4 regions of the Exiguobacterium sp. s166 genome follow, and region 3 is predicted to be linked to each of the others. Evidence: predicted binding sites of a transcription regulator. Region 3 holds the regulator's gene; each other region holds the start of a gene.
The links. The regulator LexA, encoded in region 3, represses DNA repair genes until DNA is damaged. The targets are predictions, from matches to a motif close to CGAACATATGTTCG.

Region 1 (6,297 bases), 370 kb from region 3:
CTGTTTTTAGATACAACAGCATTTGAATCGCCAAACCATAATAGATTTCGGCAAAATCCAACTCTTTAGCACTCGATTTATAGTCGACGACCCGGACGTACAATTGATCGCCAATTGTCGCTTGATCCACCCGGTCAATTCGACCGGTGAATTCGATTTCGGTACCATCCGGTAATGTGAAGCGAAGTGGTGGAAACATGGCGTTCCCAAAACTGATTTCAAATAAATCAGGTTCGAATTCAGAACGTTCCGCTTGTTTGACGAGCATTTTTGCAGTTTGCTCGACGACGTCCGTTAATTTTTTCTTGATGTATCCAAAACGGTTCGAACTCATCAAAATCGCATTTTGAATTTCCGGTGTCACCTTCTCGACGGCTTCTTTCGCGAGATTACTGCACGATTGGTCATCCAGTTCACGCCAGCGTTTTCCCGAGGCTTTGATATTCATCGATAAATCATTGAGTGCTCCGTGGAATAGGTTCCCGATGTCCGGCGCTTCGAATTTATATAATTTCCGTTCTTTTAACCGCAATCCATACCGGGCAAAGTGTTTATAAGAACAAGCATTGTACGTCTCAAACCGGGAGACGCTGGCTTTGATGGTGTCACCATACAGGTTACGCGCCAAATCATCCGGTAACGGCTCTGCATGATTTTGATAAAACAAGGCACTGGAAAACAGCGCCATTCGTTCGCGGCCCCGACCGTTTTCGAGCAAACGATTGTACACATCAAACCAGGACGGTTGAATCGGATAACGACGTTGCAGCCGTCTCAACTCGATTGCCGCTGCCGCTGCCGCCCGTTCCGGACTCGTCACGAACTGAAGTTGATCATCCGGTGCATGATCACCGGCTTCTGCAAAGGATGTTTTCACAGGGCGATCCTGCAACAGTTGATGTTTGATCTGCTTGATGATGGATGCCGGCTGAAGGGCTTTGCCGTCCTCGTCAACCAGCGCATAACTGATATGCAACGCTTCACTTGGCGCTGTCACCCCTTGATAGAGGTAATACAATTCGTCGTCAAATACGTCCAAAGAGGCTTTACCGACCGGAATGCCTTGATCGTGGAGGAAGTCATGATCTCCTTCTGACAGCAATTTAGACTGGTCTTCCACGAGTGGAATCAATCCGTCATTGGCCCCGAGTAAAAAGACCACTTTCACCTGTTGTAAACGTCCCCGGACGTAATCCGTCGCAATCACTTGATCGAGCGAAGGCGGAACAAGGGAGAAGCGGAGACTTTCAAGTCCAGTCTCGACCATCTGGACGAATAGTTCTGTCGTCAATGTGGCTTCCGGTGCCGCAGCTTCCAACTGTTCAAAGAGATGCAGTACCGCTTCGTACACCTGATCATGTTCTCTTGCTTGGCTGAGTTCATTGACTTCGAGTGCTTGTTGCTTCCAAACCGTTAACCGGTCCGTCAAATGATGTTCTTCCAAGAAACGGTATAACGCCCGTGTGTATTCACTCATCGTCTTAGATGCTTTGAATCGCTTCTCCAGTGGTTCAATGGCTTCGACCAGGAATTGACGCCATTCGTTCAGTTCCTGTTCTTCTTGTAACTCAGCATCCGTTAAACTGATTTCATCAGCTAGACGTCGCTTCAATTGCCAAGGTTTTTTCCACATCGAACCTTTGATTCCCCGCTCCAGGACAAATGTTTCCAGACGATCAAGTGCTAATCGTGAATCCTCTGCCGGAAGTGGAATCAGCTCTGTTTTCAGCAGACGAAAAATAGATTCTTCCCGATATCCCGTCATGACGATTTCAAGGACGGCATGGACTAATTCGACAATCGGATGATGGACCATCGATTCCCGTTGATCCAGGAAGTACGGAATGTCATACAGTTGAAAAGCACGTTCTAAATGATCGGCGTACGGTTCAAGGTGGCGGACAAGAAACGCGATGTCCTTGAACCGATACCCTTCATGGCGTACCAGTTGAATCACCTTTCTGACAGCCGCTTCTGCTTCAACTTGACGATTAACTGCGGCAGAAAGCGTCAACCCGTTCACTTCGTCATCCGTCGCCGGGTATCCGGGCGACAGTAACGCTTGTTCAAGCATCTGTAACCCTGTTGTCTGAAATTTAACGGTCTGTGTGTAATAGATGTCTTCATGCGCAATCTGTCGTTTTTTCATCTGTTCGATCAACTGCATATAGCAGCGTTGTGACACACCAAACTCAGACTGTTTCGCATAGACGTCTTCGACATCCAGTGTAAAACTAAGATGCATCTCTTTCGTCAATTCCATCAATCGCAGTAAGACCTGTTGTTCCTGTAACGAAAATTCATAAAATCCATCAACGAAGACTGAAACGTCACTTAAATCAGCTTTCGGTAACAGCTCAATCAATGTCGTGAAATAATCGTCCGCATGAAGCGCCTTATTTGAGATTCGTTCAGTAAAGCGCTCGTAAATCAGCGCTAAATCATTTAATTTCGGTGAACGTTCGGGAGATGCACTGCTGATTTGACGCAACATATCCGGATTTACCAAAGAACGTTTAAACGAGGCAATCAATTCGTCCAATCCTTTGTAGAAGCCGGGCATATTTTTCGTCCGTTTAAAAATCTTCAATTCTTCTTCCGCTTCTTCGACAACTTGACGCAGTAACAACTGTGTCCCGGTCTCGTCTAAAAAGGGAATCGCCTGGTTTCCATGATCCCGGATGATATGGAAAGCAAACCGGCGTAAACTCATGACTTCCATCCGGACAAGACCCGACAGCCGGGGATCCGTCGCGATACGACGTTCCATCTCAAAAGACATCTGATCCGGTACGATGAAATAGATGGATGGACCAAGCGGTTGCTCAGCTAACCGGTCAATTACCTGCTCAATTAATGTTGTCGTCTTGCCTGTACCGGCACGACCTAAATGCATGTAATTCATTGTGTCAGATCAGCTGACACCTGTTTTCGTACCATCAGGTGGGCTGATCTTCACCTCCTTTAATTAATATCGATGAGCTTTATGCTGTCTTTTTTCCGCTCATATGAGATGAGTATTGAAAACAAAAAGCGCGCTCATCTATAAGGATGATTATATGTACTATTATCTCATAAATACGAACAAACGTCCGTTTTTCAATCCAGATAACTTGTTTTCTTTTTCGTCCTCTTCCTTGTCCATTTTAAATCATTTGTCGATCGGTTTGTGTGGAGTTGCAAAAAGCGGGTAAAGATTGAGATAATGATTGTCTTCATCAGCTGGAACAGAAAGAGGGACAAGTATGCTATACGAAGACCTTGGTCAAAAAGACGCACTCGAACAACTTGTCACACGATTCTATAATCGTGTGTATACAGATGATGTTCTCCGTCCGTTATTCCCGCCGGACCGCCAACGTGTCGAACAAGCACAAATCCGATTTTTGATTCAACTCACAGGTGGTCCAAAACAATACGATGGACAGGATGAACGGATGAATCTGGCGATGATTCATCGCCTTTTGCCCATCAGAGAAGTACACGCTGTGCGATGGATTGAATTGATGATGCTGACCATTGAAGAGACCATCGAGGACACAGAGGCAGCCACGCGTTTAATTGAGCGCCTACGAATCGGTGCCTTCAATGTGCTACGCATTTGTGATGCCCATCAGAACGGATGAGGGATTTTCCTTTCTCATCGGTACGTTTCAATGTAAAATAAGAACTGGAGGCGATAACTATGACTGAAGAACAAGATAAAAAGAGTGAATTGGTAAAAAGCGCACTCGAACAGGCTGAAGCAGCTAAAACGACAGAAGAACCTGTTGAAGAAGAAAAGTCAGATGAACAAAAACGTTTAGAACATATTCGGGCACTTGTGACGCTTGAACGTGGCTCTGATTATTACCGGGTTGTCTTCTACGATGATCATAAACATTTGATTTTCAAAGAACTCGATTACGATCGAGTCGAATTCGTCGGCCGATTCTACAATGACAGTTTTGATCCAACCAATCAAAAAGAACTAGAAGAAATTTCTGAGAAGGCTCTTGCGACATCGATTCGTAAACGTTTTTTATAAGAAACTGCAGTCTTCCTCACATAAAAGCCGTGCTACCCTCATTCATTCATGGGGAGAGCACGGCTTTTACTATATCCAGACGATTCGTCATCTGTTTTAGGTTATAGCTGTTCTTTTGTATTTCGTTTTTTCCGGCGCATAACGTACGCCAATACTCCACCGGCAACTGCCAATCCTGTTGCTGCCAGTACAGGTAATAGTACTTTTTTCGACGTCAGTTTTTGTTTCACTTGCTCCAATCGAGATTCCGTGACCTCTTTCTGAGCAACCGATGCACGACGGTTGATGGTCATGTGTTTTGCAGCATCCGTTACAACGATTCGTTTCGTCACCCACCGTCGATTTCCTGACTCGTCGACGACAAGCTGCCGGGCGCGTTTGACACCTTTGACTCTTTTACCCGGCGTATTTTCAGGACGAACAATCCGTGAACTGATAAAACGCCGTCCACCGTTCACACCAAATCCAGGTTGTAATTTTCTACGGTTTAACCATTCATATGATTCATTCATCGTGTAGCGGTCTTTCGACCGCTTCACCTCCCTTTAATTCTCTCTCTCGCACTTTACTGTCTATTCGCTGTATTAAGTAGTGATTCCTGTTAGATTGTTCCACTTATCGCGCTTTATTAAACGTCGTCGGTCGTTCTTCTTGAAATCTCCGTTGCATTTCGTAAGCCAATTCCAGTGTTTTAATCCGTTGCCGTTCGATGCTGTAAGCCGAAGCATCAGTGTCAATCCGTTGTCCTGTTTGAAATTCCACTTGAACGGTATCCCCCTTTTTTTGAACGGTTTTCATCTGCTTGAAATTAATCCAAATACATTCCGCCTTCTCCTTCGCAGTCGTCGGGAAGAAAATCGTTTGCGCCTTCCAATCGATTAAGACCGGTGTTTTCCGATTCGGCCCCAGGATATGTCGAGCCGCTTCAATTCTTCCGCGCATCGACGAACCAAAATACAAACAAGATTCTTCAATCAACTTGATCGGATGACCTTCTAACACGACTTCTGACTGTTCTTGAATAAGTAAAGTTTGCGGTTCACCGTATGGACCATACTTTGGTACAAGGGCTAATGTTTCTTCCGTAATTTTATGTCGCATCCTGATTTCCCCTTTCTTGTATTAGTATGGTTATATCAAATTCAAAATGACTTTGTCTGAACGACCTCATTATTTCCCGAAATAAAAAACGAGATACGGCTATCTCGTTTTTTAAGATCTTATTTTTTTCCGGCTGTTTCTTCCTCAAAATGTCTTGGAAAATTAAATTTTACGCAAACTTTATTTTCTTCATTTCCCGCAATCAGATTATCAATTGTCACTTCTCCTTCGTGCCGTTCGACAATCCGTTTAACGATGTATAACCCAAGACCAAACTTGCCTTCTTTTCCACGAGAAAATTGATGGAACAGCGGAGAGGACGTTTCTAACGGCGGACCGTCATTCAGGATTTCGACTGTCGCCGACTGCCTTGTGCCGGACAGGCGAATCTCAATCGTGGACTCGGCATAACGAATCGCATTATCCAATACATTTTCCAATGCCACACGTAATTGTTCCCCTTCGCCTAACACAATGCCCGCTTCCCCGGAAATTTTCCATGTCAATACTTTTGTGCCGACAAACCGTTTTTGAAGCAAATGAACCATGCGGTCCAAATCCACATGATCCCATGTTGAACGATCCAGTTCAAAATAATCAAGTTTTGTTACATATAACAAAGCTGCGACTTTTTTCTCCAATCGTTCCGCTTCTTCTTCGATGACGGAAACAGAACCGGTCAAATCACCGTCCGGATAAATTCCGTCCGAAATCGACTGGGCATAACTGCGAATGACCATGATCGGTGTTTTTAAATCATGTGAGATATTTTGAAGCAAGGATTTTTGAGCTTTATCCTGTTTTTCCAAGTCCATTCGCATCGCATCAACTGACCTGGCCAATCGTCCGATTTCATCGCCACGGTCCAAAGGAAGAGGTGTATCCCACTTCTGAGCTGCAATCTTACCGACCGCCCGCTCAATCTCGATTAAAGGATGGGTCAGTCGTCTGGCTAGCCAAAAGGCAATGAATAAGGTCAAGATACTGACAATCGCAACGACCCAGCCAATTTTCGAAAATAACTGAGTGATGAGTTCCTGCCGATAGGCATCCCAAACGTATGAAACACGGTAATAGGTTTCCCCTTTAATCTCCATCTTTAGGATACTGTAGTAGACATCTTCCTTATCAAGACGGGTCGTGTATTTTTGCATTTCTTTTTCTTGATC
Region 2 (6,297 bases), on a different contig from region 3:
TTCGCGGACGATCATCCGTGAAATTGTCTGATCCTTTTCTGATAATTTACTTGGTAACTCTTCAAACCAGACGACTGCTTGTTTGACGGACATCTTCGTTACGTCACCGATGTGAATCCCTGACACTTTGACCGCAAGTGATTCGCGTTTCAAGCGGTGTCCTTTACACGTCGGACAAGCTTTTTTCGCCATATATCCTTCCATCTGTTCACGGATGTAGTCCGATGACGTCTCTTTGAAGCGGCGTTGCAGGTTATTCAAGACGCCTTCAAAAAATAACGATGTATTCCGAACCATCCCGAAGTCATTTTCATAGCGGAACTGAATCTCTTCCTTACTGCTACCATTTAATACAATATCGCGGTGTTCTTCCGACAACTGTTCGAACGGCGTATCCATATCGATGTTGAAGTGACTGCAGACCGCTGCCAACAGCTGCGGATAATACTGTGAACTGGTCGGTTCCCAGGCAATGATTGCCCCTTCGTTGAGCGATTTATCCGGATGCGGCACGACGAGATCGACATCAACTTCCAGTTTCGTTCCGAGACCGTCGCATGACGTACAGGCACCAAACGGTGAGTTGAACGAGAACATCCGTGGTTCAAGTTCACCGATGGAGAAGCCGCAGATCGGGCAGGCATGGTGTTCGCTGAACAACAGTTCGTTCCCATCCATCGTATCTACGATGACGCGGCCGTCGGCAAGACGGAGTGCCGTCTCAAGAGAATCGGCGAGGCGGGCTTCGACGTCCGGACGGACAACGACCCGGTCGACGACGACTTCAATCGAGTGTTTTTTATTTTTCTCGAGTTCGATGTCATCCGTCAAATCAATCGTTTCTCCATCGACACGGACGCGGACGAAACCTTCTTTTTTCAAATCTTCGAAGACTTTGACATGAGCGCCTTTTCGTCCGGAAATGATCGGCGCGAGAATTTGCAGACGGCTGCGTTCCGGCAGTTCCATCACTTGGTCGACCATCTGACTGATCGTCTGGCTCGAAATTTCAATGCCGTGATTCGGACAGATTGGTTTCCCGATCCGTGCATAGAGCAGGCGGAGATAGTCATAGATTTCCGTGACCGTCCCGACAGTCGAACGCGGGTTTTTACTCGTCGTCTTTTGGTCGATTGAAATGGCCGGACTAAGTCCTTCAATCGCATCGACATCCGGTTTGTCCATCTGACCTAAAAACTGACGGGCGTAAGCGGACAGACTTTCGACATAACGCCGTTGTCCTTCCGCATAAATCGTGTCGAAAGCGAGCGATGATTTCCCCGATCCTGATAAGCCCGTCAGAACGACGAGCTGATCGCGCGGGATTTCAACATCGATGTTTTGTAAGTTATTGACGCGAGCGCCCTTGATGATGATCTTGTTCTTTTTTTCTGCCAACTTAGGCACCTGCTTTCAATTCTAAGATAAGGTCACGCAATTCTGCTGCCCGTTCAAACTGCATATCTTTCGCCGCTTGACGCATCTCTTGATCGAGTTGTTCGAGCAATGTTTCGCGCTCCGGTTTTTTCAATTTGTTGAACTTCTCGAGTTTTTCGACGGTATCATCATTCTCAATCGTCGTACTGATGACACCCCGGACATCTTTTTGAATCGTTTTCGGCGTAATACCGTGTTCTTTATTAAAGGCGAGCTGAATGTTGCGCCGCCGTTCCGTTTCATCAATGGCCCGCTGCATCGAGTCGGTCATCTTATCGGCAAAGAGAATGACGTGTCCCTCCGAGTTCCTTGCGGCCCGGCCGATCGTCTGAATCAGCGACCGTTCCGACCGCAGGAATCCTTCTTTATCGGCATCGAGAATCGTTACGAGCGAGACTTCCGGAATATCAAGTCCTTCCCGCAACAGGTTAATCCCGACAAGGACATCGTATTTGCCGAGCCGCAGATCGCGGATGATTTCAATCCGTTCGAGGGTCTTGATTTCCGAGTGCATATAGTTGACCTTGACGCCATGTTCTTTCAGGTAGTCCGTCAAGTCTTCCGACATTTTTTTCGTCAGCGTCGTCACGAGAACCCGTTCATTTTTCGCGACACGCTCACGGATGTTATCCATCAAGTAGTCGATTTGTCCCGTGATCGGATGAATCTCGATCGTCGGGTCGACCAGTCCGGTTGGCCGGATGATCTGTTCGACCATCTCTTTTGTATGTTCGATTTCGTAAGGACCCGGTGTCGCCGAGATATAGATCGCCTGGCTGACCTTCTCTTCGAACTCCTCGAACCGGAGCGGTCGGTTATCCTTCGCCGACGGCAGACGGAAACCGTGATCGACGAGGACTTGTTTCCGCGCCTGGTCCCCGTTATACATACCGCGGATTTGCGGCAATGTGACGTGCGACTCATCGGCAACGAGTAAGAAGTCTTTCGGGAAATAGTCGATCAGCGTATACGGTGTCGAGCCCGGTGGCATTAAGTTCAAGTGACGGGAATAGTTTTCAATCCCGGAACAGTAGCCCATTTCACGCATCATCTCGAGATCGTAGTTCGTCCGTTGTTCGAGACGCTGGGCTTCAAGCAACATGCCGTCTTCACGCATCTTCGCGAGTTGCGTTTCGAGCTCAGCCTCAATGTTCGTAATCGCTTTTTGCAGACGGGTATCCCCCGTCACGAAGTGGGATGCCGGGAAAATCGAAATGTGTTCCCGGTCGGCAATGATTTCCCCTGTCAATGGATCCATATCACGAATCCGTTCAATCTCATCTCCGAAAAATTCGATCCGGACACACTGTTCATCGCGGGACGCCGGGAAGATTTCAACAACATCACCCCGAACACGGAACCGCCCGCGCTGGAAGTCGATATCATTTCGTTCATATTGAATGTCGATCAGACGACGCAACATCTCGTTTCGTCCCATCTCGTTTCCGACACGCAACGACAGCACGTGGTTGTTGTACTCTTCCGGATTACCGAGACCATAGATACACGACACCGACGCGACAATCAGGACGTCTTCCCGTTCGAACAAGGAAGATGTCGCCGAGTGACGCAGCTTGTCAATCTCATCGTTGATCGATGAATCTTTTTCGATGAACGTATCCGTCGACGGCACATAGGCTTCCGGTTGGTAGTAATCATAAAAGCTGACGAAATATTCGACCGCGTTATTTGGGAAGAACTCTTTGAACTCCGAATACAGCTGACCGGCAAGCGTCTTATTGTGTGCCAAGACCAGCGTCGGCTTCTTAATCTCTTTGATGACGTTCGAGACGGTAAAGGTTTTCCCTGTCCCTGTCGCGCCGAGCAACGTCTGATGGCGTTCACCTTTCTTGACGCCTGCAATCAATTTTTTAATCGCTTCCGGCTGATCGCCACCCGGTTCAAATGGTGATACTAACTCAAAATCCATCGTATTCTTCCCCCTCATCCAGTTCACAAAATCTATTTTTATTGTACCACTTTACGAACAAACATTCGACTTTGAAGTGCTCCTCTTAGAAGTTACCCGTTTTTCGCCAAAAGAAAAAGTCCAGCCCGTAGGCTGAACTGTTTTTTGAGCTGGATTTTGATTTTGAATCACTGAAGCGTCCGGATTTTCGTCCGTTTATTACCGGGCTCACTGACGAACAAAATCCCGAGATCGTGATGATCCTGTTCATAAAAGGCCCGCTGTGCGAACCGGACGTCTCCGTTATGGTTCATGACTTCGAGACGCAGGTACGGTTTATGTTTTTGAATCGCTTCATAAAATGATTTCTCCGACTCGACGAACTCCCCGTTGACTTTATAGATTGCTTCACCCGGAACAAGCCCCATCTCGGAAGCCGGTTTCTCCGGTAATGTGCCGAGAATGACGACGCCACGTTTACCGTTCAGGAACAACGGGGTCTGGGACCGGTTAAGTCGTTTCGTCCGCTGATGCAGAATCAGGTGAATAATGAGCAGGACCGGCAACCCGTACAACCAGATGTCCTGTCCGGTCAGGAATGCGCCTACTGCGAGCACGACGGACAACAAGAACGTAATCAGCCGCCCTTGGATCAGGGGACGGATCAGCTGGTCCGGCAACTGGCCGGTAAAGAGGAAACTGAAGCCGATCGGCAGGAACAAGACAATCGGAACGAACTCCGGAAACGACCATTGCGGGATCAATGCTTCGAAACTGCTTCCCGGCACGAAGACGATGAGCGGAATCAGCCACAGTTTGTTGGACGACAGCCCGCCGATGTAACGTCCCCGTTTCGATAAGACGAGCGAAGGCGATAAATTCTTTTTCCCCCGCCAGATCAGCAACAGCAATTCGGCGCCTAACGACAGGGCCGCAAGCAGCATCCAATCGCTGACGCTGACATCACGGAGACCGTCAATCCGGTCACTCGCCATGAACCAGGTGAGACCTGCCAGGATGACAAGCGGTCCGAGCGGTAAATTGAATCGGATGATACCCGTCAACAAAATCAAAAACGTCAACACCATGAAGGCGATCAGAAACTCTGACGAGACCGTCAATGTCAGACTTACACTGATGACGGATAAGACAAGACCAACGACGAAGCCTGGAATAAGCGTTTCGAAGACATCGGTCCGCTTGCTACGCGTGCGTGACCGGAACAGATTCCGTTCGCGTTTGATACGTCGCATACTGAGTAAAAAACTGACTAGAATTGCTAACCACAAGATTGGACTAGCGAAGAGACTAATCACTGTCCAACCGAATCCATCGAGTAATTCCACGCTCATTCAGACCTCTTTCTGTGAGTTATTGTGCCGCGACGTCCAGCGCTTTGATGCGCTGAACATCATTTTTTTCATCTTCCAGTTTCTTCAGGAGACGGGTTTCCATTTCGGACGCCGTCACTTGATCGATTTTACCGGTCACTTCGAGTTTCGCTTCTTTTTGAAGACGCTCGACGGCCTGCTTCATCGTATCGCCATAGTAACCGTCCTGCCCTTTTGGATCGAAGCCGATTGCTTCGAGGACCAGGTGCGCGTTTTCGACGGCTTTGCCGTAATCCCCAGTCGCAAGTGTCTTGTCATCGGTTAGAATCTTCGTCACATTAAAGTAATCTGGCTGCTTGACTTCGACCGTCGGCTTGACCCCTTTTTTATGAATCCAGTTTCCGTCCGGAGTCAGCCATTTGTTCGTCGTCAGCTTCAAATCACTGCCGTCTTTTAAATCATAGGCACTTTGGACGATTCCTTTCCCGAATGACTTCGTTCCGACCACTTCCGCACCGGCGCCTTCTTTGAGACCGGCAGCCAGAATTTCCGAAGCTGAGGCCGATCCGCTGTCTTCGAGGACAACAAGCTTATAAGGTTTCTTCTCGTCCGCTTTCCCGAATTCCTGCGTCCGCTCCCCTTTGTTGTCCTCTACCTGGAAAATCGGTGTCTCTTTCGGAATGAACGGCGCAATCATTTGCGAGACGGCCGTCAGCAGGCCGCCCGGATTTCCCCTGACATCGATGACAAGTCCATCAATGTTTTTCTCCTCGAGCGCTGCGAGTTGTTCCTCGAACTCTTTTGCCGTCGGATCCGAGAATTGTGTCACCTGCAGGACACCAATCGTCTTGCCATTAACTTTTTCCGTCTTCGAATAGACGGTTTCAATCGGAATCGTATCGCGGACGATCGAAATCTTCATCGGATCCTGTCCGCCGCGTTGAATCGTCAAGACGACTTTCGTCCCTTTTTCGCCGCGGATTTTCTTGACCGCTTGATCCGTTTTCTGTCCTTTTGTTGATTTACCGTCGATTTCTAAAATAATATCCCCCGGTTTGATACCGGCTTTTTCAGCGGGCGATCCCTTGATCGGTGAGACGATGACAATCGATTCGCCTTTTTGTTCGAGCGTCGCACCGATGCCTTCGAATGAAGACGACAAATTCGTGTTGAACGATGCCGTTTCCGATTCGTCCATATAGACGGAATAGGGATCTTCGAGGACTTCCGTCATTCCCGTCAGTGCCCCTTCGAGCAACTCCTGATCCGTCACGTCCTCGAGATAATTTTGGGAAATCATCTGTCTGACCTGATCAATCTTTTTCCAATCTCCCGTTGCGTTAGACGAAGAACTCGTCGCCACTGAATCCGTTCCACCTGCCGCTAACATCCCGACAGCCCCTGCTCCAAGACCCAAACCAAACGTACTGACCGCTATGACGGCCGTTGTCGATTTTTTCACGCGTAATTCCTCGTTTCTGGTGTAAACCTGCTATTTTTTTCAGTATAGCAAAAAAAGATAGGTTACCCTATCTTTTCGTCAGTCGCTCGTTGAAGTTATAAGATGTACGGTGCCGGATCAACCGCATTTGGTTGCCCGACAGCCCACTCGCCGCGATG
Region 3 (6,297 bases):
TGCCGCTTCTGCCGAAACACCTTCCATTAAGTCACCGTCTCCGCAAATCCCGTATGTGAAGTGATCGACGACGTTTAACTCGTCACGGTTGTATTTTGCTTCCAAGTGACGTTCTGCCATCGCCATACCGACAGCCATCGCAATGCCTTGTCCGAGTGGACCAGTCGTCGCATCGACACCTGCTGTGTGACGGTATTCCGGGTGACCCGGTGTTTTTGAGTTCCATTGACGGAATGACTTCAAGTCATCCATCGCGAGATCATAACCTGATAAATGGAGGAGTGAGTAGAGAAGCATTGAACCGTGTCCTGCTGAAAGTACAAAACGGTCACGGTTGAACCATTCTGGATTTTTAGGGTTATGGTTCATATGATCCGCCCATAATGTAAATGCCATCGGTGCTGCACCCATCGGCATTCCCGGGTGACCCGAGTTCGCTTTTTGTACTGCATCAATTGATAAGGTACGAATCGTATTTACTGCTAATAATTCTACTGTTGTCATGTTCGTCAAAACAATCATCCTCTCTCTTTTTCACAAATTCCTCCTCATTTTAGCATACCCACAAATGTGATACAACTTTTCTAAATAGTATGTCACATTGAAATGAATGCGCTCTCTATTGCCGTTTTCTTGGCACTTTCGTGATACATATTACGAACGTTTCACCAAAAAAAGCTACGCCACTCATCCCAATGAGTGACATAGCTTTTGTCATTATTGTTTGTTCCGTTCTTCTTCCTGTGCTTGCTTCAGTTTTTCAGGTGTTACGTCGGTTCCTTCTTCATCGACGATTTTGATGCCCATCATCTGATTTTTGAACGAACCACGGAATGCTTCCAGATAGGCAGTCCGTAATTCTTTTTGTTCCGCTGTTTCTGCATCAGTCAGCGGTTCGACTTTTGATTTATTGGCTAATTCGTTAATCCGGTCCAGTTGTTCTTGTGATAACATGATATCCCTCTTTCTGTTGACTCAAAGTTGAGCTTTCAATAGTAACCTTACTGTAAAAGACACGAAAAAAAAAAGCAAGTTTGATGCGCCGCTGAGGCATCAAACTTACTTCCTTATTCGTACGTACTGACTACTTCTTTATATTCCAGATAACGCCGGTTGACGGTCGCTTTCGAAATGTCGTGTCCCATCCCTCTTAATGTCACCGCGATGTCGGCGAATGTCAGTCCTAACTCACGTAACCGGACGATTTCTTCAATCGGGACTTCCTTTCGGCTCCGACCGGCATTTTCACCTTGACGGTTGAGGTTCTGCTCGGGACGAAATCCATTTTCGACAGCCCGTCGCATCCCGCGGGCAATTTTCGCATTATGCAGTTTCCGTTGATACTCTTCGACGAGCGATACAATTTCAAGAACCATCGCTTCGGCGTCTGCCAGTTTATACTCGCCATCCGATTCCATCGTCATCAGTTGAACCTGATGTTTTTGGAACGTATGTAAAATGGCGATTTTGGCATTTCCGCGTCCGATCCGCGTATCATCCGTCACGAGAACGGCATCCACGGCTTGACGTGTGACGTAATCGAGAACGGATAACATCCCTTCCCGATCAACGTCATAACCACTTTCCTTTTCCGTGATGATCTCCACGACTTCAAATCCTTTTGTTGCAGCGAGTCCCGACAGTTCCGATCTTTGCCGCTCAAGCGAGCTGTCCTGTGCTTCTTTTTCCGTCGAGACGCGACAGTAGATTACTACTTTCACTGTACTTCACACCCCTGTTCGTTCTTTGACAACCTTTACAGTTTGTCATTGTTGCGCGATTGGTACAACGATTTTGTTTTTCGAAATGACATGAGTCGTCTTCAGTTCATTATTCTCGATCAACCACTCGACATATTCCTGATCTGTCATCGATCCGTCATTATAGACTTCGGCGACCTGTTCGACGGTCGCGTTTTGCTCGACTGTGATAGAAGCCGTCAAGAGTTGCTCGACCTTCTCGTCCGGTCGAGGTGTTAAAAGGAAAAGAATGAAAGCCAGGCTGAGCGTATAAAAAACAATGGAAAAGGCATGGGTACGAATCGTATGCATCATGATAAATCCCTCCAGTTAAAAATGTTTTTAGAATAGATGTTCTCGGAACAATTGTTCGCATAACTCATCTTAAACCAAGAACCGGTGTTCGGTCAACACAAAATGTCGAACAATTGTTTGTACGCTCATTTGTTCTATGTTATAGTGATTTTAGAAACATGTATTCCTATAACCTTCAAAAAACCAATCCGGAAAGAGGTGGCAATTCATATGCGGAAAATGTCGAAACGACAACAAGAAATCCTTGACTACATCGTTGCTCAAGTGAAACTGAAAGGGTATCCCCCTTCAGTTCGTGAAATCGGTGAGGCTGTTGGTCTTGCTTCAAGCTCAACGGTACACGGTCATTTGGATCGTCTAGAAAAACGCGGACTGATTCGCCGTGACCCAACTAAGCCACGTGCGATTGAGATATTGCTTGATAAAACTGATGAAGATCACGAAGCCATCGTTCATATTCCCGTCATCGGGAAAGTAACGGCTGGTTTTCCAATCACGGCCATCGAAAACATTGAAGAACATTTCCCGCTTCCTGCCCATTACGTCGGGAACGAAAATGTCTTTATGTTGACGATTGATGGTGAGTCGATGATCAACGCAGGTATTCTAGACGGTGACCGGGTCATCGTTCGTCAGCAAAACACAGCAGAGAATGGTGAAATCGTCGTTGCTATGACCGAAGATAGCGAAGCGACCGTCAAACGGTTCTTCTTAGAAGATCAACAAGTACGTCTCCAACCAGAAAATGATTCGATGGACCCGATGTATTTCGATAACGTCTCGATTCTTGGCAAGGTCATCGGCGTATATCGGACGATCCACTAAGCGAGGGACCAGCACAGCTGGTCTTTTTTTATGCCTTCTGGAAATGTACACGATACAGTCAATACCGTTGCTTTAACCGGCTATGTTGCGTATTCGGTCGCAACCCAGCAGACGGATTGGCTTCCAACCGCTGTCGGCATCGCCGTCGGCACCCTTTGGCTTTCACCAGACCTCGACTTGAAGTCCGAACCTTACTACCGGCACGGTCCTTTACGGGTCCTTTGGATGCCTTATGTCAAAATCATGCCCCACCGCTCCATCTGGTCGCACGGTTTGATCATCGGCGATCTCATTCGCCTGATGTACAGCGCCGCTTTTCTGATTCCGCTTTTATTTTTGGCGCTGTACCTGAAAATCATTGAATCGAGTACGGTCGATTCCTGGTTCGCGTCCATGCCTGCTTTCATCATCGGCGTCATGGTTGCCAGTACGATACATATTGTCCTTGATCACTCCAGCAGCTTCTTTCGAACAAAAAAGAAGCGGAAAAAGCGTCGTTGAAAATCCTTCGTTCATTGTAAAAATGAACGAAGGATTTTTTTAGTATCCATTATTCATTTTTTTAAACATAAATTAAGGAAATTTTAATTCAAAGATTTGAATTAATTGTATTGAAAACGTTCTCAATTAGATGTAGGTTTAAATGGAAAGGCCATTATTTGCTTTAATCCAAAGGGAGGGTTTTTGCATGAGTAACTTTACAAGTGAGCTGATTGGAACAATGATTCTGATTTTGCTCGGCGACGGAGTCGTTGCAGGGGTTGTCTTGAGAAAGACGAAATCTGAGAACGGCGGCTGGATTGTCATTACATTCGCTTGGGGTCTCGCCGTCATGACGGGAGCATACATTGCTGCCTCGAGTGGTGCACATCTCAATCCTGCATTGACATTGGCGCTTGCCATGAATTCCGATTTACCGTGGGCAGACGTACCTGTCTATATCGCCGGTCAATTAATCGGAGCATTCATCGGTGCAGTACTCGTTTGGCTTCATTATATGAAACACTTTGAAGCGACTGATGATCAAGCAGCAAAACTGGGTGTGTTCGCAACAGGTCCGGCGATTCGCCATACACCGTCAAACCTGATTTCAGAAATCATCGGGACGTTTGTCTTGGTATTCGGAATCCTGTCATTTGGTCTGACAACATTTGGTGACGGACTGAAACCATTCATCGTCGGTCTTCTTGTCGTCGTCATCGGTCTCTCGCTCGGTGGTACAACAGGATATGCCATCAACCCGGCCCGTGACCTTGGTCCGCGGATTGCACACGCTATCTTACCGATTAAAGGAAAAGGTTCATCTGACTGGGGTTACTCGTGGATTCCAATCGTTGGTCCGATCATCGGTGGTGGAGTAGCCGTCTTGCTGTATCAACTGCTGCAAAACTGATTTTGTTTGACACCTACATCTCAAGGGGGATTTCAGCATGGAAAACAAGTACATCTTAGCACTCGACCAAGGAACAACAAGCTCACGCGCCATTATTTTTGACCACGATGGTCAAATCGTGAACTCTGCGCAACGTGAATTCAAACAATACTTCCCGCAACCGGGCTGGGTCGAGCATGATGCCAATGAAATTTGGGGATCAATCCTCGCTGTCATGGCGGATGCTCTCGGAACGGCTGATATCAAACCGAGCCAAATCGCAAGTATCGGAATTACGAACCAACGTGAGACGACGGTCGTCTGGAACAAAGAAACAGGTAAACCTGTCTATCACGCGCTTGTTTGGCAATCCCGTCAAACATCCGGTATCTGTGATGAGCTGAATGCACAGGGTCTGAACCAAACATTCCGTGATAAAACAGGTCTTCTGATTGACGCCTACTTCTCAGGGACAAAAGTGAAGTGGATTTTGGATAACGTCGAAGGCGCACGGGAACAGGCAGAAAACGGAGAACTTCTATTCGGAACAATCGACACATGGCTCGTTTGGAAGCTGTCTGGTGGAAAAACGCATATCACAGACTATACAAACGCTTCCCGGACATTGATGTACAACATTTACGAACAAAAATGGGATGATGAGTTGCTTGAAATCCTGACAGTTCCAAAATCAATGTTACCGGAAGTCCGTCAATCAAGTGAAGTGTATGACAATACCGTTCCGTATCACTTCTTCGGCTTCGAAATTCCGATTGCCGGAATTGCCGGTGACCAGCAAGCTGCTCTCTTCGGTCAAACATGTTTCGAACCGGGTGAAGGAAAGAACACGTATGGTACAGGTTGCTTCATGCTCATGAACACTGGTGAAAAAGCCGTTTCGTCTGACCACGGTCTACTGACGACAATCGCCTGGGGTGTCGACGGAAAAGTCGAATATGCACTCGAAGGATCAATCTTCGTTGCCGGATCCGCGATTCAGTGGTTGCGTGACGGCTTACGGATGTTGAAAAACGCGAAGGATTCAGAAGGTTATGCGTTAAAAGTCGATTCGACAGAAGGCGTTTACGTCGTTCCTGCCTTCGTCGGACTCGGTGCCCCGTACTGGGATAGTGACGTTCGTGGCGCGATCTTCGGCTTAACACGCGGAACGGAGAAAGAACATTTCGTCCGCGCGACTCTCGAATCCCTTGCTTATCAGACACGTGATGTCTTGACGGCAATGGAAAAAGATTCAGGCATCGAACTCAAAACGTTGCGTGTTGATGGTGGTGCGGTTTCGAATGACTTCTTGATGCAGTTCCAGTCGGATATCTTAGGTGTACCGGTTGACCGTCCGGAAATCAATGAGACAACAGCTCTCGGTGCTGCATATCTTGCTGGTCTCGCAGTCGGTTACTGGAAAGACAAAGCTGAAATCAAAAAACAATGGAAACTCAACCGTCAGTTCAAACCAGAAATGAAAGAAGACGATCGCGAACAGCGTTATGCCGGATGGCAAAAAGCGGTCGAAGCGACAATGGCGTTTAAACCGAACAAAAAAGAAGTCAACGCCTGATTTCTTTACTGGTATTCCCTCGCGGAATACCAGTTTTTTTGTTTTCCCTAAAAAAAACAGGTTCGCTTCCTCTTCGGAAACGAACCTGTTATTCGGATTACCTGTTTTACGAAAATTCTGCTTTGACGCCTGTTACGATATCATCCAGCGTTTTTGATTGACCACTTAAGACCGCTGCCAAAAAAGCGCCCTCTACCAGCGGTGCTTCGACGAACTGAACGTTCCGGTCCCCACTGTATAATTCTAAGGCCAGTTCCGCGTTCATCGTCGCCGATCCGATGTCGGTCAAAATTAAGCCGTCATCGTTCAACTCATTCATCGTCTCTTCAATTCGGGACGCATCGGTCCCGATACTGCCGTCCGCAAGCCCAGCTGCGAGTAACACGGGTGTATCCGGAGCCATTTCAGCCAATAGTTCCTTTAGTCCGGTCGCAAGCTTTTCACTATGGGAGACTAAAATCAAATTAATC
Region 4 (6,297 bases), on a different contig from region 3:
GCTGGAAATTGATTTCGGAAGACGGACATCCGGTCGAAGGCACGATTCGTTTCAACGTAAAAGCAGCCGTTGCGTCAAGCGATGCTACTGAAGGTCAAGATGCGGAAGCGGCAAAAGTGGAACCGCAACAAGCAAGCATCGTTCCGACCGAATCGGCCGAAACCGTCGAACCGGGATTGTTCCCGACCTTCTTACCCTGGATTGTGGCAGTCCTTGTACTCGCAATCGTCATCACGTTCTTCCTGCTCCGTCGTCAAAAACGATCATGAGTGGCATCATCAGTGAACTGCTCATTTATATCGGCGGGGCACTTTGGGCAGGGCGGCTGCTGCTTCTGTTTGTGGCGGAAGATAAGAAACCGACAATCGGTCAATTAGACGGTCTTGCGTGTGCCGCTCTCGTCAGCATCGTAGTCGGTTCGGTCCTTCCGTTGTGGCGTGTAGTTTCTTATTTTCAGCAGGAAATGGACTTATCATTCCGTGAAGCATTACGGGCGAGTCTGTTTGATGTCCGGATCGGTACGTATTTTTTACTCGTCTACTTTACGGCATTGTGTGCCGCAATTCTGATTCTGACGGCACGGATTCGTCCGGCGATCCGCTGGTTCCTGCTTCTGCTGACGATTCCGCTATTCCTCGGAATCGCAGGGACGAGTCATGCAGCTGCCAAACAGGGTCTATACGGATTGTTGCTACAGGGCGGTCATTTTAGTTTAATGGCATTTTGGACGGGTATCGTGGTCGTCATCGGTTGGTGTGCCCGGGATTCCAAACACTGGTTATCGTTTTTGCGCTGGTTCAGTCCGTTCGCCCAACTGACATTTTTTGGTGTCATCGTGACCGGATTTTTCCTGATGCGTCAAAGCGTTCCGTTAAGCGAGTACCGCAATGCCTGGAACGTCCCGTATGGCCAGGCCTTGCTGTGGAAACACCTGTTGTTAATTCCTTTGCTTGGTTATGCATTCATTAACGGGACACTCGTCAAACGGTGGTTACAGAAGGAACCGGCCTTTGATCCGCGGCGTGGTCTGCGTTTTGAGAGTCTGATTCTCGGTTGTATCTTTTTTGCGACAGCGACCCTGAGTAATCTGGAACCGCCGGATCTGAACACTCTTGGAGCAGTCAAGCCGATTCTTTGGTCGAACATCGTTCTTCTCTTAACAGGTGATGGAAGTATCGGACTGTTGCTGTTGGCCTATCAGAAACGCCTGCCGTTCCTGCTCGGCAGTCTGTTCAGTCTTCTTGGCGTCAGTCTCATCTATATCGGATTGTTATATACGCTTTAGCACAGTCACCTTCGGAATCCGGAAATGGTGGCTTTGTTGCGTCCGGAGAAGTGACAGAGCGATCATTTTAAAAATTAAAAGATAGTTTTTCTGAAGAAAATATCCATGCCTGATTTTCGGCGACATGCAGGAGTGGAAACTCGGTATACTGAGGAAAAGAAGGGGAGGGACACGTGATGAATACCTTACCGGAAACGGATTATTATGAAGCGCTCGTCCGTCGTGATGCCTCGTACGAGGGGACATTTTTTGTCGGGGTCAAGACGACGGGAATTTTTTGCCGGCCGACTTGTCCGGCACGGAAACCGAAGCAACAGAACTGCGAATTTTTTGAGACGGCGAAAGAGGCATTACTCGCCTCGTACCGGCCGTGTTTACGCTGTAAACCGCTCGCTTACCCGGGGGACAGTGACGTCATCACCCGGCTGATTGCAGCCGTCGAAGCCAATCCTGAGAAACGGTTCAAAGATGCCGACTTCCGGGAACTGGGACTTGATGCCTCGACCGCCCGGCGGCAGTTTAAGAAACGGTTCGGGATGACGTTCGTTGAATATGCCCGTTCCCGCCGGATGGGACTGGCGATGAAGGAAATCCGCAAAGGACAACCGGTCATCGAAGCCCAGTTGGCGAGTGGTTATGAATCAAGCAGCGGCTTCCGCGATGCCTTTGCCCGTATTCTAGGGGCAACTCCTAAACGGTGGAGCGGAGCATATCTGCAGGCAAAATGGCTCGACACGCCGCTCGGACCGATGCTGGCGATTGCCGACGAACAAGGACTGCACTTACTCGAGTTTGTCGATCGTCGCGGACTCGAACGTGAAGTGGAACGATTGCGACTGGCAGCCCGTGCTGTAATCGTTCCCGGTGAAGCGCCAATCTTCGAGCAGGTAACAGTTCAACTGGAAGCATATTTTGCCGGCGAACGTGACCGGTTCGACCTTCCGCTTGTTTTGTACGGGACGCCGTTTCAGAGACAGGTCTGGGAACAGTTGCAACAGATTCCTACGGGTGAGACGATTTCCTATCAGGAACTTGCCGTCCGCGTCGGAAATCCGGCTGCTGTCCGTGCTGTCGCCCGGGCAAACGGCGCCAATCAACTGGCGATTTTGATTCCCTGTCACCGGGTGATTCGTCTGACCGGAGATCTCGGTGGATATGCCGGCGGCTTGGCACGAAAAGCGGCCTTATTAAAATTAGAACGGACGAAGAGAGGATTGAATCACGTATGAGTTTGATTAAAGATGTGTTTACGGATGACTGGCTGAATCGATTGGGGAAAGCGGTGCAGGCACCGGACTTTAAAGACGTCGTTCAACAAGGGGACTGGGAGGAGCTGGCGTTTAAACAACGGGTCCGCCGGATTGCGACTGAGCTTAACCGTTATTTACCGGCTGACTTTGAGCAGGCGGCGACGCACCTCGAAACGATTGCCCTGGAGTTTCCGGGGTTGCCGGGCATCGTTTTTCCGGACTATATCGAAGTCTATGCGCCGGGTGACGCCTGGGACCGGGCAATGTTAGCACTGGAACGGTTGACCCGGCACTCGACATCGGAATTCGCTGTCCGCCGTTTTCTGCTGGCGGATCAAAAACGATTTTTAGAGGTCGCGACGCAATGGAGTCAATCGAATGACGAGCACATCCGGCGCTTGGCGTCAGAAGGAACCCGTCCGCGTTTACCGTGGGGGCAGATGATTCCATCGCTGATTGCGGATCCTCGACCGGTCTTGCCGATTCTCGATGCACTGCTCGAAGACGATGCGTTATATGTCCGGAAAAGTGTTGCCAATCACTTGAATGATATCGCGAAGACTCATCCGGAACTCGTCATTGAACGATTGGAGCGGCTTGGAACGCATCCGCATACGGACTGGATTTTACGCCACGCGTCACGAACTCTGTTGAAACAAGGCCACCGGGATGTCTTAAAAGCCTTTGGACTCGTTACGCGGGGAACTGTGACGGTCGACGAACTGACGGTCACACCGACACTGGCAATTGGCGGAGAACTGGCTTTTTCCTTTCACGTGACGACGACCGAACCGCAAGTGCTGCGGATTGAATATGTGATCGACTACGTCAAAAAACGGGGGACGAGTCAAAAAGTCTTCCGGATCAGCGAACGGCAGGTGACGGGACGGGAGACGTTTGCGAAACGGCAGTCGTTCCGGAACTTGACGACGCGCGTTCATTATCCGGGAACACATCAATTAACGATTTTAATTAACGGAGAAGCCTATGCGACGACGGAGTTTGATGTCACGAAGGAGGAAACAACATGAACGGTCGCCATCCGGACTTTACGACATCCCGGTTATCGATTACAGCTACGGATACTGCCGACGGATGTATCTGGGTACTGAAGAAAAGAGAGAACGAACAGGTTGCTCTGATTCAATTAACCGGTCAGCAACTCAGTTACGACGCAATTGATCCGACCGATCGAGCCGGATACATCGAAGAAGCATTGACGGTCATCCTTTCGTATCTGGCGCGGACGCTGTTGTTGCCGTTCGTGACCGGACGGGATGGAGAAGCGGAGGTATGGCTCCAAAATGAATTTTATGCGGACGGACCGGTTTTTCGGCGTGACTTGACGCATTAAACGATAAAAAAGAATCGTCTCATCAAAAAACGCGCTTCTGATGAGACGATTTTTTGTATTCAGATTAAGGTTCTGAAATCCCGTTTGCGAGTAACAGCAAAAAGGTGATGACGGATAACGACAGTAAAAAGGCAATGTTCGCTAAGATGCTAAACCATTTGACGTAGCTGTTCTCCGATCGAAGCCCAAGCACCAGTGAAACGATGTATCCGATTCCGACCAGGAGGTTGAGTCCGATCGGTACCCACAGGCTGAGATTCGGGAAAAACCGTCCACTCAGCAGGTAGGAAGTCAGAATATTGAACAGAAGCAAACCAAGCGTCAAGAAAACCGGCAAATACGTCTGCTTGGACTGGGTCATTGTTCGACCAAACGTGTCGACCAGTTGAAGTGTCGGCAAATGGCGTCGGCACTATCGGCGGCTGATCGTCCCTCGGTATCGAGCCTTAAGTAATTCGGATACGGCAACTCTCCCGGGAGTGAGTGCGTCCGGTATTGTTCAGCTGTTTCGAGCAAGTTCGCTTCCGACGCGGCAATATCCCGTTTCGTAAACTTATGTAGTAAGCGGTTTTCCGTCTGATTCCGGGCAAGACGGGTCGACAGGGCAGCTTCAAGTTCAATGATGAAGACCTCGGCACCGGCTTCTTCAAACAGTTGAACGGTCTTTTCGATGAATTCGATACCTCCGCCTTCGACGCCGAACAGGCACAAAAATGTAAAGATCACCCCTTCGAGATCACTGACGGCCATCTCTTTAAACATCTCCCGCCGGATCAAGTCCTTCAGCTTATGGTGCGCCGGCTTCGTAAAGTCAAAGTACGGATGCAACAGGTCAATCGTCTGATGGTTATGGAATAATTTCATGCTCGTTTTTTGTTCGAGTTCCTGACCAATCGTCATCTTGCCGACGGCTTGCGGACCAAGTAACATCACAAACTTCATCCCTGACACCTCTTCCTTTTTTTGTTAATACTAGCACAGAAATCCGGAGTGTTCCTATTAGAACGTTTGTTCGTAAAATGATATAATGGCAATAGGAAATGTTGCTGTTTTTTCGACCGAATGGAGGTCATTGATTATATGGAACACTGGAAGATGGTAGACGGTTATGAAGGGATGTATCAAGTTTCAACAGCGGGGAATGTCCGCTCGCTCGACCGGATCATCGAGACGAGTCGTGGTGTTAAACAACGGCGACATGGCGTTGTCTTGCGACCGCGGATCAATCAGGAAGGCTACCGGAAAGTGACGTTGTACAAACAAGGACGGGGAGAACGGTTTTATGTTGCCGAGCTTGTCGCCAAGGCGTTTCTCGATTCCGAGGCCGTGCACGACCGGATTATCCGGGCGGACGGTGATCGTCTAAACGATCAGATCGATAATCTGACCGTCAAACCGTCTGTGAGTCAAGCGTATGCGTCGCTCCTCGACGAGTTCGACTTGTTATTGACGCAACATATCGAATTGTCGCCGCGGCAGATTCGGGACATTCGCTACCGCTATCAAGCAGGACAGTCGATTCGCCGGTTAGCGATGGCGTATCAGATGACGGAAAACCGGATCCGTAACATCATCGATAAGAAGGAAGCCCAGTATATTAGTTAAACAAAAAACAGACCCTGTGCTTTTGGCACGGGGTCTGTTCGTCTTTACTGGGACGGACCGACAATCGTCCTGTTAAGAGACTCAATTTGTTCACCGATGATGTGACCGTGCTGTTTCAGTTCCTGTTGCCGGGTAATGTTGGCCTGAATATTTGCTTCGAGTGATTGGCTGTAGTGGGTCAGCTCAAGCAGAATCGTTTCAATCAGTTGGAAGTGTTGCCGAATCTGCGGCTGTACCGAATAGACGAGCGTACGGTCCGTCTCGACCTGGACGAGCGCGGCTTCAATCTGTTGGGCATGATCAAGGACGGAAGCAATCCGTCGGGTGCTCTGTTCAAGCTGTTCGTGTGTCGTCTCGATTTGGGTCGTCATCTGGACAACATCTTGTTCGATCTGCCCGATGCTGGCCGTCAAATCCCGGTTCGCCTGGTTGATGTGATCGATACTTCGTTTGATGTCGAGCGCAAGTGACTCGACTTCCTTGGCGACGATGACGAAACCGCGCCCTTCTTCGCCTGCTCGTGTTGCTTCAATCAAGGCATTCAGCGATAAGCGGCGTGTCGCTTCCGCCACCTGTTGGATGTAGCGGATCGAGGCATGCATTTGTTGATTGCGTTCGGTCGCTTCTTCCAGTGACTGTGACGTGTTGACAGACAGGGTCCGTAATAACGTTGTATCCTGTTGCAATGAGTCGAGGATTCGATGACTCGTCGTCGCTTCGTCATTAAAGGAGCTGACCCGTTGATGGCTCGTTTGGATCGACTCGTCCATCGTCGCGAGTGCTTCAATCGAGGTCGTCAACAG

Region 1: addB (helicase-exonuclease AddAB subunit AddB) is a predicted target of LexA. The motif match lies at 3,082-3,095, and genes of this name have one in related genera.
Region 2: uvrB (excinuclease ABC subunit UvrB) is a predicted target of LexA. The motif match lies at 3,422-3,435, and genes of this name have one in related genera.
Region 4: KNP93_RS12385 (NUMOD4 domain-containing protein) is a predicted target of LexA. The motif match lies at 4,891-4,904, and genes of this name have one in related genera.

The regions. Positions count from the first base shown of each region.
Region 1 covers NZ_JACSMU010000002.1:588,066-594,362, forward strand. Annotated here, with positions in the region: gene addB (helicase-exonuclease AddAB subunit AddB) at 1-2,905, opposite strand, end outside; gene KNP93_RS07365 (truncated hemoglobin) at 3,246-3,626, shown strand; gene KNP93_RS07370 (hypothetical protein) at 3,686-4,027, shown strand; gene KNP93_RS07375 (hypothetical protein) at 4,129-4,566, opposite strand; gene KNP93_RS07380 (competence protein ComK) at 4,643-5,128, opposite strand; gene KNP93_RS07385 (sensor histidine kinase) at 5,248-6,297, opposite strand, start outside.
Region 2 covers NZ_JACSMU010000001.1:660,248-666,544, forward strand. Annotated here, with positions in the region: gene uvrA (excinuclease ABC subunit UvrA) at 1-1,398, opposite strand, end outside; gene uvrB (excinuclease ABC subunit UvrB) at 1,400-3,367, opposite strand; gene KNP93_RS03335 (PDZ domain-containing protein) at 3,535-4,698, opposite strand; gene KNP93_RS03340 (S41 family peptidase) at 4,718-6,139, opposite strand; gene KNP93_RS03345 (murein hydrolase activator EnvC family protein) at 6,235-6,297, opposite strand, start outside.
Region 3 covers NZ_JACSMU010000002.1:218,293-224,589, forward strand. Annotated here, with positions in the region: gene tkt (transketolase) at 1-522, opposite strand, end outside; gene KNP93_RS05550 (DUF896 domain-containing protein) at 718-954, opposite strand; gene KNP93_RS05555 (YneB family resolvase-like protein) at 1,068-1,721, opposite strand; gene yneA (cell division suppressor protein YneA) at 1,767-2,054, opposite strand; gene lexA (transcriptional repressor LexA) at 2,265-2,879, shown strand; gene KNP93_RS05570 (metal-binding protein) at 2,910-3,380, shown strand; gene KNP93_RS05575 (MIP/aquaporin family protein) at 3,568-4,272, shown strand; gene glpK (glycerol kinase GlpK) at 4,310-5,827, shown strand; gene dhaM (dihydroxyacetone kinase phosphoryl donor subunit DhaM) at 5,934-6,297, opposite strand, start outside; gene dhaL (dihydroxyacetone kinase subunit DhaL) at 6,296-6,297, opposite strand, start outside.
Region 4 covers NZ_JACSMU010000006.1:5,985-12,281, forward strand. Annotated here, with positions in the region: gene KNP93_RS12350 (copper resistance CopC family protein) at 1-269, shown strand, start outside; gene KNP93_RS12355 (copper resistance D family protein) at 266-1,285, shown strand; gene KNP93_RS12360 (bifunctional transcriptional activator/DNA repair enzyme AdaA) at 1,459-2,514, shown strand; gene KNP93_RS12365 (DNA alkylation repair protein) at 2,511-3,566, shown strand; gene KNP93_RS12370 (hypothetical protein) at 3,563-3,889, shown strand; gene KNP93_RS12375 (hypothetical protein) at 3,954-4,289, opposite strand; gene KNP93_RS12380 (DEAD/DEAH box helicase family protein) at 4,247-4,831, opposite strand; gene KNP93_RS12385 (NUMOD4 domain-containing protein) at 4,970-5,494, shown strand; gene KNP93_RS12390 (methyl-accepting chemotaxis protein) at 5,539-6,297, opposite strand, start outside.